DNA from 2 places in the Mesorhizobium sp. M7A.F.Ca.US.010.02.1.1 genome. Region 1 is predicted to be linked to the other one. Evidence: riboswitches for the same ligand, from Rfam matches in the RefSeq annotation. Region 1 holds a riboswitch; the other holds the start of a gene.

Region 1 (7,794 bases):
GGGTTTGAGGACACTGCGCAGGCTGCGCACCTCACTTGCCTGGCTGCCATCGCTGCGTGGCCGTCTGATCCTGGGCGCCATCGCCAAATTGCCGGCCGAGGACTACGTGCAGGACTGGCTCAACGTCTATGCCAGCGACCGGCAGACCAAGTTCAACGAGATGGAATATCATTTGCCGTTCGAGGAAGGGCCGAAGGCGCTGGCCGAGATCATCGAGCTGACCGAGAAGCGTTTTCCCGAGGTCTATTTCCCGATGGAGGTGCGCTCGGTCGCGCCGGACCAGTTCTGGCTTTCGCCATTCTACAACAGGCTGACCTGCTCCATCGCCATCCACCATGATGCAGCGAACGATCCGTTGCCGTTCATGCGGGCGGCAGAGCCGATCTTCCGCAGATATGGCGGCCGGCCGCATTGGGGCAAGATGCACAGCCTGAAAGCGGCGGATCTGAAAAAGCTCTACCCGCGCTGGGACGACGCCATGGCGGTGCGCCGCGACGTCGATCCGCAAAACCGCTTTGTCTCACCCTACATGGCCGGCCTGTTCGGCATCGAGCCCAGTCCTTTTGGCATCGAACGATGAGCGCCTATTTTTACGCCCTGTCGGACGCACTGAAGAGCGCCGGTATCTTCCAGCCCTGTCTGGTGCTCGATCTCGACCGACTGGACCGCAATATCGCCCTGGTGAAAGACAGGCTCGACCCCGGCCTTGCTGTGCGGTTGGTCGACAAATCGCTCGCCTGCCTGCCGCTGCTTGTGCATATCGGCAAGGCGCTCGGCAGTGAGCGCTTCATGACCTTTCACCCGCCGATCAGCGAGGCGGTGCTGAAGGCGTTCCCGGATGCCGATCTGCTGTATGGCAAGCCGATGCCGATCGGTGCGGCAAGGGCTGCGCTGGTGAAGGGTAATGTTGACTGGTCGCGTGTCTGCTGGCTGATCGACAGCGAGGAGAGACTGGCGGAATATGGCGCCCTCGCTGGCGAACTCGGCATCGGCCTGCGCATCGCTTTCGAGATCGATGTCGGGCTGCATCGCGGCGGGTTCGCCAATCCTGAGGCCTTGTCGAAGGCGTTGAGCGCGTTGCCGGCCCGGCTGCATTGCGAAGGCGTCATGGCCTACGAGGCGCATGCGCCGCTCATTCCCGGCCTTTTCGGCGGACCGGCAAAGGCATTGGCCAAGGCGTCGGCGCAGGCCTCGGCGTTCGTCGCCTGTCTCGGCGCCGACCAGCGCCGTATCCTGAACATCGGCGGCAGCAAGACCGCGCTGCTTCATCATGGCGGCATGGCCAACGAGGTCTCGATGGGCTCGGCCTTCGTGCTGCCCAGTGATTTCGATACGCCAGGCCTCGACGGCTTCCAGCCGGCGGCCTTCATCGCCACGCCGATCTTGAAAATGGTCGAGCCGATGCTGCCTGGCCCGCCGGCCGTCACCCGCCTGCTGCAGGCGCTCGGCCGCTTCCCGCGCAAGGGCTGCTATCTCTATGGCGGCAAGTGGATGGCCGAGCCCGTCTTCCCCGAAGGCATGAAGGCGAATGGGCTGCTCGGCCTGTCCTCCAACCAGCAATTCATGGGCTTGCCCGCCGACGCGACCGTAAAACCCGGCGACTACGCGTTTCTAAGGCCGACGCAGAGCGAAGCCGTGCTGCAGCAGTTCGGGTCGATCGCGGTGTTTTCCGGCGGCGGGATAGTCGATCGCTGGCCGGCGCTGCCGATGGCCTGACCGACTACGCCTTCACCGGTATCCAGATCTCCAGCCCGCCATTGCCGCTGCGTGGGTCGAACTCAGGGCCGTAGCGTTCGAATTCCGGCGCATCCGATATCTCGTGGCCGGAAGCCGGCAGCCATTTGTTCCAGATCGTATTGACCGTGCGGCGGATGGTCGAGATGTGTTCGCGGTGGGCAAAGACCGCATATTTCTGCGCCGGCACCCGCACCCGGCTGAATTCCCTCGGCAGGTCGGAAAAATCAGACACTTCGACGCCGGCGATGTAGTCGAAATTGCCGGCATCGTCGCCGTTGACGCAGACGCCATAGTCGACATCGCCGGTCTCGCCCGGAATGTTGCCGATATAGGGGCCGAAGCGCTGCCATTGCATCGGAATGGCGGCGCTGGTTTCGCAGCTGTAGCGTTCGCCGAGGCCGGCGATCAGGAACGGCCGGCTGGTCTCGAAACGCGGTGGTTCGAGATTGGTGAGGAAGGACTGGTCCATCAGGATCGGCTCCACGAGGTCGAGCTTGTCGAGTGTGCCTTGCGCGCGCACCAGTTCCGGCGTGGTGCCGAACTGATCGCGGAAGGCACGGGTGAACGCCTCATGCGAGTTGTAGCCGGCGTCGAGCGCGACGGAGAGAATGTCGGGCGCCCCGCCGGCCAGCTTGCGCGCCGCCTCGGTGAGCCGGCGTGAGCGCATGTAGCCCATCACCGAGCGGCCCGTGGCAGCGCCGAAAGCCCGCGTCACATGAAAACGCGACACGCCGCTGCTTTGCGCGATATCGTCAAGCGAGATCGCCTCCGGCAGATGACTTTCAACGAACCACAGCGCTTTCTCGGTCGGGTTCATTTTGCTCCTCGCATTGGCCAGATCATCCTGCCGTTTCCTGGCGCGGCCAGTTTGATCGAAATTGCGCATCCCGCGCAATCGAACCGATCCCGTCACAGTCGCACACCGATATGGCACAGCGGTCGAGCGCCCCTTGCCGCCGACGAGCCAAATTCGGCAGGCTTCGCTTGACAGCGCCAGGCGGCATCCTCTAAATGCGTAATGTTATTACATATCGAGAGCGTGAAATGCATGTTTCCCCTAGCCGGTCCACCACTCCGTCCGAGAAATCCATTGCGAAGCGATTGGGGGAAATCTACGCTGAAGCGGTGATGGTCCCCGAGTCGAAAGGCGAGGGGTGAAAAGGGAACACGGTGAGATCCCCAGGGGTCGAGGCCGTGGCTGCCCCCGCAACTGTAAGCGGCGAGCAAAATCCGTGAATGCCACTGGCCGGCAAGGCTGGGAAGGCAGGATGGCGCAACGACCCGCGAGCCAGGAGACCTGCCATCACTGAGTTGACCGGACGGGGTGTGCCGGGAGGAAACGCGAATCCCGGTCTTGTCGGCCGCTTCGCCAGCTTCCTTCCGTCGCCAGTTTTGGAAAGTGACGGAAAGTTGGACGGCTCTATCGATCATCGCATCATCGTGTGCACGCTTTGCCATCCCGGCAATCTGGCGGGCAGCCGATGACCGTAGCGCTTCTCGAAGCACATGACCTCTGCGCCATGGCCAATGGGCGGGATCTGGTCCAGGCGGTCAGCTTCTCGGTGGCCGCTGGCGATCGCCTAGCCATCATCGGTCCCAACGGCGCGGGCAAGACGACGCTGCTGCGCATGCTGTCGGGCATGCTGCGGCCGAGCTCCGGCGAGGTGAACCTCGGCGGGCGCCGGCTGGGCGGGATTTCCGCCGCCGAGCGGGCGCTGCATATCGCCGTTGTCGGCCAGACCGACCAGCCCGATCCGCGGCTGGCGGTGATCGACTATATCGAGCTGGGCCGGGTCCCGCACGCTCGGCTACGGCGCAGGAGCGAGGAGCGTGACATTGTCGTCGATGCGCTGCGCCGGACCGGCCTGCTGCCGCTGCTTGGCCGCACCATCGGCTCGCTGTCGGGCGGCGAGCGCCAGCGCGCCCAACTGGCCCGCGCCATCGCCCAGCAGCCAAAGATCCTGTTCCTCGACGAGCCGACCAACCATCTCGACCCGCGCGCCCGCGGCGAACTGCTCGACCTCGTGGCAGGTTTCGAGATGACGGTGATCGCGGTGCTGCACGATCTGGCGCTGGTGGCACCGTTCGCCACCAGGGTGGCGGTGATGAACCATGCCCGTCTGCAAGCGCTCGCCGCACCGCGCGAAGCGCTGACCCAAAAGCTGATTCGCGAAATTTTCGGCATCGATGTGCTGCGTCTGCGCCATCCGACCGAAGACCGCGAACTGACGGTGTTCGATGTTCCGAACCGTGCCGCGCCGCCATCCTGATTGAAGCCGTCCCATATCGATCATCCCGTCCACAGGAGCAAACCCTTGAAACGCCTTGCTTTTTCGCTTGCCTTCTCGCTGCTGGCCTCGACAGCCCTGGCCTTCCCGGTAACTGTCGACAGCTGCGGCAAGCCGCTGACCTTCGATGCGCCACCGAAGCGCGCCGTCATCCAGGATCTCAACATGGCCGAGATGGCTTTCGCGCTGAAACTGCAGCCGTCGATCGTCGGCCTGACCGGCATCACAGGATGGTACAAGGTGGGTCCCGAATTCGAGGCCGAGCAGGGTTCGATCCCGGAACTGGCGCCGAAATATCCGACGCTCGAAAACCTCGTCGCGGTCGAGCCCGATTTTTTCTTCGCCGGCTGGTATTATGGCATGAAGCCGGGTGGTGAAGTGACGCCCGACACGCTTGCTCCGCACGGCATCAAGACGCTGGTGCTGACGGAAAGCTGCGTCCATCTCGACAAGAGCCGCCCCGCCGCCTCGATGGACCTACTCTATGGCGACGTCGAGAAACTGGGCAAGATCTTCGGCAAGGAGGCCGAAGCTGAGAAGCTTGTCTCCGGCTGGAAGACGCGGCTCGCCGACATCACCGCCAAGGTCGGCGACGCCAAGGGAACGCGGGTCTTCCTCTATGATTCCGGCGAGGACAAGCCGTTCACCGCAGGCAAATTCGCCATCCCCAGCGCCATGATATCAGCCGCTGGCGGCGACAACATTATGGCCGACATGGACACCAGTTGGGGCAATACGGACTGGGAAACGGTGGCGTCGCGCAATCCGCAATTCCTCATCCTGCTCGATTACCAGGATGGCGGTGGCTACAGGAAACTGCTCGATTTCCTGAAGGCGCATCCGGCGATGAAGGAGACGGACGCGGTCAAGAACGAGCGCTTCGTCGCCCTGCGCTATGCCGAACTGACGCCGGGCCCGGCCAACATCGAAGCGATCGACAAGATCGCCAAGGCCATGCATCCGGAAGCGTTTTGATGCCTGTGGCCCAAAAGTGCGCAGCGGTCTTGGGGCAACGACATGCATGAACAAAAGATCCTGGAAGTGCGTCGCACGCGTCCTGACAGACACGACGCATTTCCAGGCTTGCGCCATACGGCATTTGCACTGGCCATGCTGGCGGGGGCGGCGGCGATCGCCGCTCTCGCTCTGCTGTCGATCGCCTACGGCTCGACGCTGATCCCGCTGACCGATGTTGTTGCCGCGCTTGGCCGCGCAGTCGGCTTCAGCGGGCACGACGTGGCCGGGCCGGTCGGCAAGATCGTCGTCGACCTGCGGCTGCCGCGCACGATCCTGGCCATCTGCGTCGGGGCCGGTCTCGGCGTCGTCGGTGCGCTGCTGCAGACGGTGACCCGCAACGACCTTGCCGACCCGTTCCTGTTCGGCCTGTCGTCGGGCGCCGCCGCGGGTGCGGTTTCCGTCATCACCGTCTTCGGCGACAGTTTCGGCATCTGGACATTGCCGGTCGCGGCCTTCACCGGCGGCATATTGGCTGCCGGCGTCGTGCTGCTGCTGGTTGCGCGGGTGAGGGGGCAAGGCCCGGAGCGGCTGATCCTTGCCGGCCTTGCCGTGTCCTTCATGTTCACCGCCTTGACCAACTATCTTGTCTTTGCCGGCGATCAGCGCGCCGCCCACTCCGTGCTGTTCTGGACCATGGGCGGCCTTGGCCTGGCGCGCTGGGATAATATCTGGCTGGGCGCGCTGGGAGCAGGCACCATTCTGGCTTACGCGCTGTGGAACCACCGCCGGCTCGATGCTTTCCTGGCCGGCGAAAACGCCGCCGAAAGCCTGGGCGTGCCGGTGGCGCGGATGCGAAGGATGACCTTTCTCGTCGCCGCCTTCTCGACGGCGATCCTGGTCTCGGTCGCCGGCGTCATCGGCTTCGTCGGGCTGATGATCCCGCATCTGTCGCGGCCGCTGGCGGGCCCCTTGCACCTGCGCCTGGTTGCCAGCTGCGCCGTCTTCGGCGCCGTGCTGTTGCTGGCCAGCGATCTTCTGGCCCGAACGCTGCTGCCGCCGCAGGAACTGCCGATCGGCATCATCACCAGCTCGGTCGGCGCGTTCTTCGTCGTCACCATGCTGATCCGCAACCGGCTTTGAGTGCGGCCTGGGTCAGGGCCGCGATTACTCTCCCGAAATGCCCAGTTGCACCCGTTGCTTTGGGCGCTTCGACTGGAACAGGGCAAGCAAAAAAACGCCGGCCTGAACGACGACGATCGTCGGGCCGGTGGCTGCGTCGATGTGATAGCTGAGGATCGTTCCCACGACGCTCGACCCGATGGCGGCCGCGGCAGCAATGGCGAGCATGCGCTCAAAGCTCTTCGTCAAAAGAAAGCCGATCGCTCCCGGCGCGATCAGCATGGCGATGACAAGGATGATCCCGACAGCCTTCAGCGAGGCCACGATGGTCAACGCGAGCAGCGTCAGCAGCCCGAAATGCAGCAGGTTGACGGGCAGGCCGATCGCGCGCGCATGGGCCGGATCGAAACAATAAAGCAGCAGATCCTTGCGTTTTGCCAGAACGATGAGGATCGCCGGCACGACGATGACCGCCGCCTCGATCACGTCGCGCCACTGGACGCCGAGCATGTTGCCGAACAGGATATGATTGAGATGCTGGTCGGTCTCGACTTTGACGAACAGCACCAGGCCAAACGCGAACATGCCTGAGAAGACGATGCCCATGACTGCGTCCTCCTTGATCCGGCTTTGCTGCTTGAGGTAGCCCGTCGCCAGCGCGCAGCCAAGTCCTGCCACGAAGGCGCCGAAGGCAAGCGGGATCCCGGCGATATAGGCGAGCACGATACCCGGAAGCACGGCATGCGAAACGGCGTCGCCCATCAGCGACCAGCCCTTCAGGACGAGATAGCAGGACAACACCGCGCAAATGGCGCCGACCAGAACGGCGACGGCGAGACCGCGACGCATGAATTCGTGGCTGAGCGGTTCGGCGATCCAGGACCAGATCGTCATCATGACGCGACCTGCGATGCGGCACGTGCCGCCCGGCGTGCGGCGAGCCGCCCATGTTTGGGTGCGAAGACGAAGGCAATCAGAAAGACCACGGTCTGCAGCACCACGATCAGTCCGCCAGTCGCGCCATCGAGAAAGAAGCTGAGATAGGCGCCAACCGCGCTCGTCGCCGCGCCGATCGCCATCGCGAGCAGGATCATGACGCCGAACCGATCGGTAAGCAGATAGGCGGTGGCGCCAGGCGTTACCACCATCGCGATCACGAGGATCGCGCCGACGGTCTGGAGCGCGGCGACGATGCAGGCGCTGAGCAGCACGAAGAACAGGACCCGCAGCCGCCACGGATTCAGGCCGACGCCGCGCGCATGGTTCTCGTCGAAGAACACCAGCATCATATCCTTCCATCGAAGCCCCAGTACAGCCAGCGAAATCGCTGCGATGAGGATGACCTGGGTTACATCCTCGTCGGAGATTGCGAGGATGTTGCCGAGTACGATGGACTGGATGTTTACGGAGGTCGGACTGATCGACGCAATCAGCAGCCCGCCAGCGAACAGCGTTGTAAAGACAAGGCCGATCACGGCGTCCTCGCGAAGTTGCGTCACGCGCCGCACCAAGGTGATGCCGAGTGCGGCGATGAGGCCGGAGGCGAATGCGCCGGCGGCATAGGGAAGGGCCAGCATGTAGGCGGCCGCAACGCCCGGCACCACCGAGTGGGCAAGCGCGTCGCCCATCAGGGCCCAGCCCTTTAGTATGAGATAGCAGGACAGGAACGCGCAGACCATGCCGACCAGGGCGC
Region 2 (7,794 bases), on a different contig from region 1:
CAGGATGAAGGCCGCTGATCCGAATGCGAGAAATAATGTGCTCACCAGAACGCCGGCTTCCGGGAATAGGGCGGCACTCAGGCCGACCGATAACGATGCCCCGGCGATATAGACCAGTTCATCGGCCACGGACTCGAAGGCGAATGCGGTGTTCATCTGCGGTCGTCCTCGGAAAATCTCTGTCCAGCGCGCCCGCACCATCGCAGGTATGCTTGGCATGGCGGCGGCCAGGAGTGCCGACACGAACAGCGTCCACACCGGCCAGTCCTGGTTGGCCGCCGCTATGAGGACGGCGAAAGCCAGCACCGCGATGATAGTGGTGGGCACGACGATTCGTGTCTGGCCCAGGCGGTCCACCAGTCTCGATATTTGCGGCGCGACGAAGGCGTTGGCCAGCGCGTATGTCGCCGAGACGGCTCCAGCCAGCCAGTATTCGCCGCGCGCCTGCGACAGCATCGCCACGATGCCGATGGGCGCCATGGCGATCGGCAGGCGCGCTAGGAAGCCGGCGGCCGCAAAGCCCTTGGCGCCGGGGGCACGAAAGATTTCCGCATAGGGATTTTGCATCGGTTGGTTCCTCGACAAAGGACGATTGGACAATTACATACGGAGCGTATGATTATTAGATAGAGCATACGCCGCGTATGTCAATTAGCATACGAATCGTATGTGAATAGGTCCAGGACACATGCACAAACCCCGCAAGGAGATGATCGCCGAGACGCGCGCAAAGCTTATTGCGGCGGCCCGTCATGCCTTCGGCACAACAGGCTATGCGGAAGCCTCGATGGATGATTTCACCGCTTCGGCCGGGCTGACGCGCGGTGCGCTCTATCATCATTTCGGCGACAAGAAGGGGCTGTTGCAGGCGGTCATAGCCCAGATTGACGGCGAGATGGCGGCGCGCATCAATGAGGTCGCGTCGAGAGCGCCGACCCGTTGGCAACATTTCGTCGACGAATGCTCGACCTATATCGAGATGGCGCTGGAGCCGGAAATCCAGCGCATCATGTTCCGGGATGGCCCGGCCGTGCTGGGGGATCCAGCGCAATGGCCGAATTGCAGTGCGTGCATCGCTTCAATGACCGACCATCTGACCGCGCTGCAGGAGGAGGGGGTCGTTGTCTCCAGCCTCGACCCCGAGACGGCCTCGCGATTGATCAACGGAGCGAGCAGCCAGGCAGCGCAACGGATCGCCAATTCGAGCGACCCCGAAGCGACGTCGAAGAAGGTGGTGACGGCGTTCAAGCAACTGCTCGAAGGCCTGCTCAAGAAGCCGGACCCGCAGTCGAATTGAAGTTCCCACCGGAGCTTTCGTGCCCGGCAGCTGTTCCCGATAGGAATTTTTTCTTGACTCGGTGACCTCAGCTAAGGTATATATTCGTCCATGGTGCTGATTTGCGCCAGTGACCCGCCGCACAGGCGGGTTTTTCGTTTGATGCTCCGTCAGCCGCGCGCCGGCGAAAGGCTCCGAAAGAAAACCGTCAGCCCGAATTCGTTGCCCTTCGGCGTCAAGGGCCGGCAATTGACAATCGCCGGGTTGAGCCCATCCTCTTCCACCATCTCTGAGGCGGAGATTCGGGGCACATGTGGGATTTCGAGATCGGCCGGTCGGTGTCCATCATGATGCGGACCTGGCCGTTCATCGTCTTTCGCATGATCGTCTATTTCGGCATCACACTGGCCTACATCATGGCGACCGGCACCGGTGCCTCGGTCGGCTATGGCGTCGGCCATATCTCCACCGATCCCGACGGGCCCATGTCCTTTGCCCTGTGGGGCGGCGTGGTCGGGTTTGGCATCGTCTCGATCGCGGTCTACTGGATCCGCGAATACATCCTCTACATCGTCAAGGCCGGCCACATCGCCGTCATGGTTCATCTGATCGACGGCCGCGACATTCCCGGCGGTCAGGACCAGATCGCCTACGCCAGGGATATCGTGACCCAGCGTTTTGCCGAGGCCAACACCCTTTTCGTCGTCGACCAACTCGTCAAGGGTGCCATCCGCGCCATCACCAGCCTGCTCGGCGGTATCGCCGCCTTCCTGCCGATACCGGGCCTGAGCGGCCTGGTCTCCTTCATCAACACCGTGATCCGCCTGTCGCTGACCTATGTGGACGAGATCATCCTCGGCTACAACATCCGCATCAATTCAGCCTCGCCGTTCGAGACGGCGCGCCAAGGCGTCGTGCTGTATGCCCAGAACGGCAAGGTCATGGTCAAGAACGCCGTCTGGCTGGCGGTCATCATGTGGGGCGTGTCATTCATCATCTTTCTGATGATGCTGGCGCCTGCTGGCGCAATTCTGTTCCTGATGCCTGGTCAGCTCGCCGGCTGGGCTTTTGTGCTCGCCATCGTCTTCGCCTGGGCATTCAAGGCGGCGTTCATTGAACCCTTCGCCATCGCCTGCTTGATGCAGGTCTATTTCAAGACCATTGCGGGCCAGGTGCCGGATCCCGCCTGGGACGCCCGGCTGGCCGAGGCGTCGTCGAAGTTCAGAGAGCTCAAGGACAAGGCGCTGGCCTCCTTCGGCGGTTCGCGCTGGGGTACGGCCGGCGCCACACCCTGATCCGCTGGGCGGGTGATGTCTGGTGAGGCAGAAACGGTGTTGAGGCGCGCCACGGTGGATTTGAGCTGTGTCTCGCCTTGCCCGGAAAAGGTCTCGCTCATGATCAGCTCCGGCAGCGGCAGCCGCCGTCCCCAGCCATGCGTTTCAAGGTCCGGTTTGGGAGCGAACTCGGAAACACGGCCGACGCAGAGATAGGCGATCGGCGTTACGTGGTCCGGAATGGCCAACAGCCGCTTCAGCGCCTCAGCCTCGATGATGCTCACCCAGCCGACGCCAACGCCCTCGGCACGCGCGGCCAGCCAGAAATTCTGCACCGCGCAGACGGTGCTGTAGAGATCCATCTCCGGATTGTGCCAGCGTCCCAGCGGCGAACCCTTCGAGCGCTGCCGGTCGCAGGTGATGCAGATGTTGAGCGCGCTCTCGCAGATGCCTTCCAGCTTGAGCTTGCGGTACAGCGCCTGTTTTTCCGCCTCGATCGCCGGCAGTTCCTGTTCTCGCGCGGCCAGGAACAGGTCGCGCACCTCCGCCCGTCGTTTGACATCGCGAATGACAATGAAATTCCATGGCTGCATGAAGCCGACCGATGGCGCGTGATGGGCGGCAAGCAGCAGCCGTGCCAGCACGTCGTCATCGATCGCGGTGGGCAGGAAATGGCTGCGCACGTCACGCCGCGTGAACATGGCGCGGTAGACCGCATCGCGCGCATTCTGGTCAAATCCATCGTCAATGGCAGCGGTCATGTGTTCCGGCATCGCTTGTCCCCTTGCGATTGCAGATTCAAAACTGACAGAGCGTACTTTGTGCGTCCAAGTAGACGCACGTCGCTCTGATGCCATCCGCCTGACCACGCGGATGACAATGCCTGCCAGGCCGGTCTTCTGGCTCGGGATCAACCCGCGTCCGGTGCCTTCCCGTCATCGACAGTGGCATTTACCGGCGCGGTCCCCCTCACAGCGTTGGGCACGCCACGGAATTCAACCGTGTTCCCGATTCTCCCGCTTGCGGCGGGCACCAGGCAGTACCAGGGACCTTACGCCGAAGCGCCCGCGGGGCCAATGCCTGCGGCGACGCGAATGGACGCAGTCGCGATTTTCCCCAGTCATCGGCCGCCCGTGCATGGCCTTTGTCGATCCGGGTCACTAGATTAGGACGATGACCACCCGTCTCTACACCCATCCGATCTTCCTCGAGCATCTCACGCCGCCCGGACATCCCGAGCGGCCCGACCGCTTACGCGCCATCGAGCGCGTGCTCGACGACGAAGCCTTTGCCGGGCTCGATCGTATTCAGGCGCCGGAAGGCGACGAGGCCACCATCCTCTACGCGCATCCCGCCGATTTCGTCGCCCGCGTGCGCGCCGCCATCCCCGACGAGGGGATTGCCCGCATCGATGCCGACACCACTGCCAGCCCGAAGAGCTGGCAAGCGGCGATCACCGCGATCGGCGCCGCCAACGCCGCCGTCGATGATGTCTTTTCGGGCCGCGCCGACAACGTCTTCGTCGCCGCCCGGCCGCCCGGCCATCATGCCGAAAAGACCACGGCGATGGGCTTTTGCCTGTTCAACACGGCGGCGATCGCGGCGCGTTATGCGCAGAAGAAACACGGTGTCGAGCGCGTTGCCGTCGTCGACTGGGACGTGCATCACGGCAATGGCACGCAGGATATTTTCTGGGACGATCCGTCGGTGCTCTATTGCTCGACACACCAGATGCCGCTTTATCCCGGCACCGGAGCGAAGACCGAAACGGGCGCCGGCAACATCGTCAACGCACCGCTGGCGCCGCAGACCGGCAGCGAAGTGTTTCGCGATGCCTTCCTGTCGCGCGTCCTGCCCGCGCTCGACAATTTCGCGCCCGACCTGATCATCATTTCGGCGGGGTTCGACGCGCACCACCGCGATCCGCTGGCCGAGATCAATCTGACCGAGGATGATTTCGACTGGGCGACCGGCCAGCTGATGCAGCGCGCGGCACGCCACAGCGGCAACCGGCTCGTCAGCCTGCTCGAGGGCGGCTACGATCTGCAGGGATTGGCATTTTCGGTCGCCGCCCATGTCGGGCGACTGATGAAAGGATGAATGATGGCCGATGAGACCAACGAAGACGTCAAGGCGATGAGCTTCGAGCAGGCACTCGATGCGCTGGAGAAGATCGTCGATGATCTGGAGCGTGGCGACGTGCCGCTCGACCAGTCGATCAAGATCTATGAGCGTGGTGAGGCGCTGAAGGCGCATTGCGACCGGCTGCTGAAGGCCGCCGAGGACAAGGTCGAGAAGATCAGGCTGTCGCGCGACGGCAAGCCGGTTGGAACGGAGCCACTCGACGCGGATTGAGGCTCGGTCCGAACGATGGCCTCGCCTCACCGGTTTTTGGACATGATCATGATCGAGGATATAACTCGTTCCGATTGAAACAGCTCAAGGACAAGAGGAGATACGGAAGCGATGTGCAGAAACATCAAGACCCTGTTCAATTTTGATCCGCCGGCAACCAATGACGAGGTGCGCGACGCGGCTCTTCAGTTCGTCCGCAAGCTGAGCGGAACCACGCGACCCTCGAAGCAGAACCAGCACGCCTTCGACCATGCCGTCGAAGCCATCGCCGCCTCGGCGCGCGAACTGCTCGATTCCCTGGAAACCCACCAGCATCCGCGTAATCGCGAAGAGGTGGCGGCCAAGCTGCGGGCAAAGGCGGCGATCCGCTTTGCCTGATGCGGCCAGGCGGCCTTCGACCACCGACAAGGAGAGTCCATGAGCTTCTTCCCCGGGAAAGACCCTGAGGCAGGCGATGCCTTCGCCAGCGATCAGATCGAATTGATGGTCATACCCAACGCCAAGGATATCGGCGGTTTTCAGGTGCGCCGTGCCCTGCCGACGGCAAAAAGGCGGCTGGTGGGGCCTTTCATCTTCTTCGACCGCATGGGGCCCGCGGTCCTGCGCGCCGGTCAGGCACTGGATGTCCGTCCGCATCCGCATATCGGCCTGTCGACGGTCACCTATCTGTTCGACGGCAAGATCCGGCACCGCGACTCACTCGGCACCGAAATGGTCATTCAGCCCGGCGACGTGAATTTGATGACCGCCGGCCGCGGCATCGTCCATTCGGAGCGTACACCGGAGGAACTGCGTGGCGCGCCGATGTCGGTATCCGGCCTGCAGACATGGCTGGCGCTGCCGGACGACAAGGAAGAGGTGGCACCGGTTTTCGAGAATACCGCAGCGCTTCGGCTTCCCGAGATCGAAGCCGAAGGCGTCAACGGGCGCCTCATCATCGGCGATTTCCAGGGACTGCGGTCCCCGGTCAGGGCCGACACGGAGACGCTCTACGCCGACCTGCGCCTGGCGCCCGGCGCCAGCGTGAAAATCCCTGCTGATGCGGAAGAACGCGCCATCTATACGCTGGAAGGCGAGGTCTCAATTTCGGGTGATGTATTCCCAGCCGAACGGCTGCTGGTGTTCCGTCCCGGTGACGAGATCGTCGTGTCGTCGCAGACCGGGGCGCATTTCATGCTGTTCGGCGGCGCCTCTCTTGGTTCGAAGCGTTACATCTGGTGGAATTTCGTCTCGTCGTCCAAGGAGCGCATCGAACAGGCGAAAGAGGAATGGAAGACGGGCCGCTTCGACATCGTTCCCGGAGACGAGGAAGAGTTTATTCCGCTGCCGGAAAGCTGATGCCCTGTCACCCAAAAGTGGCAGAACGAAATGCATAGACAAAAGACTAGGGCCTGATCCGCGTCACTGACACACATTTACTTTCGCCGGCCGGCGGCCTATTCGCCCATCAACCGAAAGCCCGAGCACCGTGAACGCAACGCCGCATACGCCGCTTCTCGACAAGGTCCGCATCCCGGCCGACCTGCGCACGCTTGCCGAAAGTGAACTGCCGCAATTGGCGTCCGAGCTTCGCGCCGAGCTGGTCGACGCCGTGTCCCGCACGGGTGGTCATCTGGGCGCAGGGCTTGGCGTGGTCGAGCTGACAGTGGCGCTGCACTATGTCTTCAACACCCCCGACGACCGGCTGATCTGGGATGTCGGCCACCAGGCCTATCCGCACAAGATCCTGACCGGCCGCCGCGACCGTATCCGCACGCTGCGCCAGGAAAGCGGTCTGTCCGGCTTCACCCGCCGCGCCGAGAGCGAGTACGATCCCTTTGGCGCCGCCCACTCCTCGACGTCGATATCGGCCGGCCTCGGCATGGCCGCCGCCCGCGATCTCTCCGGCGGCCGCAACAACGTCATTGCCGTCATCGGCGACGGCGCCATGTCTGCCGGCATGGCCTATGAGGCGATGAACAATGCCGGCGCGCTCGATGCACGGCTGATCGTCATTCTCAACGACAACGACATGTCGATCGCGCCGCCGACCGGCGCGATGAGCGCCTATCTGGCGCGGCTGGCCTCCGGCAAGGCCTATATCGGCCTGCGCGATTTCGGCAAGAAACTGACGTCCTATCTCGGCAAGCGCGCGGATCGTGCGATCACAAGGGCAGTCGAGCATGCACGCGGCTACGTCACCGGCGGCACGCTGTTCGAGGAACTCGGCTTCTATCACATCGGCCCGATCGACGGCCACAATCTGGAGCATCTGATCCCGGTCCTGAAAAACGTCCGCGACAATGGCGAAGGCCCGGTGCTCATCCATGTCGTCACCCAGAAGGGCAAGGGCTATGCGCCGGCCGAAGCCGCTGCCGACAAATATCACGGCGTCAACAAGTTCGACGTCATCACCGGCGCGCAGGCCAAGGCGCCAGCCAACGCACCGGCCTACACCAAGGTGTTCGCCGAAAGCCTGGTCCAGGAGGGCCGCGAGGACGACCGTATCGTCGCCGTCACCGCAGCCATGCCGAGCGGTACCGGCCTCGATTTGTTCGGTGAAGCGTTCCCGTCGCGCACCTTCGATGTCGGCATCGCCGAACAGCACGCGGTGACCTTCGCCGCCGGCCTTGCCACCGAAGGCTACAAGCCGTTCGCGGCCATCTATTCCACCTTCCTGCAGCGCGCCTACGACCAGGTCGTCCACGACGTCGCCATCCAGAAATTGCCGGTGCGCTTTCCCATTGACCGGGCCGGCTTCGTCGGCGCCGATGGCGCCACCCATTGCGGCGCCTTCGACACCACCTTCCTGGCGACACTGCCGGGTTTCGTCGTCATGGCCGCCGCCGACGAGGCGGAGCTGCGCCACATGGTGCGCACCGCGGCAAGCTATGATGACGGCCCGATCGC

What was found. A riboswitch is a leader RNA that binds a small molecule or an ion and turns the genes downstream of it on or off. The one in region 1 is predicted to bind cobalamin.
Region 2: it holds a riboswitch for cobalamin, as region 1 does, so the genes downstream of both, bluB (5,6-dimethylbenzimidazole synthase) here and EOA19_RS22195 (ABC transporter ATP-binding protein) in region 1, are expected to answer to the same signal.

Annotation. Positions count from the first base shown of each region.
Region 1 is NZ_RZRV01000023.1:48,440-56,233, reverse strand. Features, by position in the region: gene EOA19_RS22210 (D-arabinono-1,4-lactone oxidase) at 1-580, shown strand, start outside; gene EOA19_RS22205 (DSD1 family PLP-dependent enzyme) at 577-1,716, shown strand; gene EOA19_RS22200 (AraC family transcriptional regulator) at 1,721-2,554, opposite strand; cobalamin riboswitch at 2,850-3,057, shown strand; gene EOA19_RS22195 (ABC transporter ATP-binding protein) at 3,219-4,007, shown strand; gene EOA19_RS22190 (ABC transporter substrate-binding protein) at 4,053-5,000, shown strand; gene EOA19_RS22185 (iron ABC transporter permease) at 5,136-6,122, shown strand; gene EOA19_RS22180 (metal ABC transporter permease) at 6,147-6,998, opposite strand; gene EOA19_RS22175 (metal ABC transporter permease) at 6,995-7,794, opposite strand, start outside.
Region 2 is NZ_RZRV01000001.1:329,543-337,336, forward strand. Features, by position in the region: gene EOA19_RS01575 (MFS transporter) at 1-567, opposite strand, end outside; gene EOA19_RS01580 (TetR/AcrR family transcriptional regulator) at 689-1,297, shown strand; gene EOA19_RS01585 (hypothetical protein) at 1,588-2,571, shown strand; partial or broken gene bluB (5,6-dimethylbenzimidazole synthase) at 2,694-3,407, opposite strand; cobalamin riboswitch at 3,422-3,602, opposite strand; gene EOA19_RS01595 (histone deacetylase family protein) at 3,724-4,650, shown strand; gene EOA19_RS01600 (exodeoxyribonuclease VII small subunit) at 4,654-4,905, shown strand; gene EOA19_RS01605 (DUF2277 domain-containing protein) at 5,017-5,283, shown strand; gene EOA19_RS01610 (pirin family protein) at 5,323-6,243, shown strand; gene dxs (1-deoxy-D-xylulose-5-phosphate synthase) at 6,374-7,794, shown strand, end outside.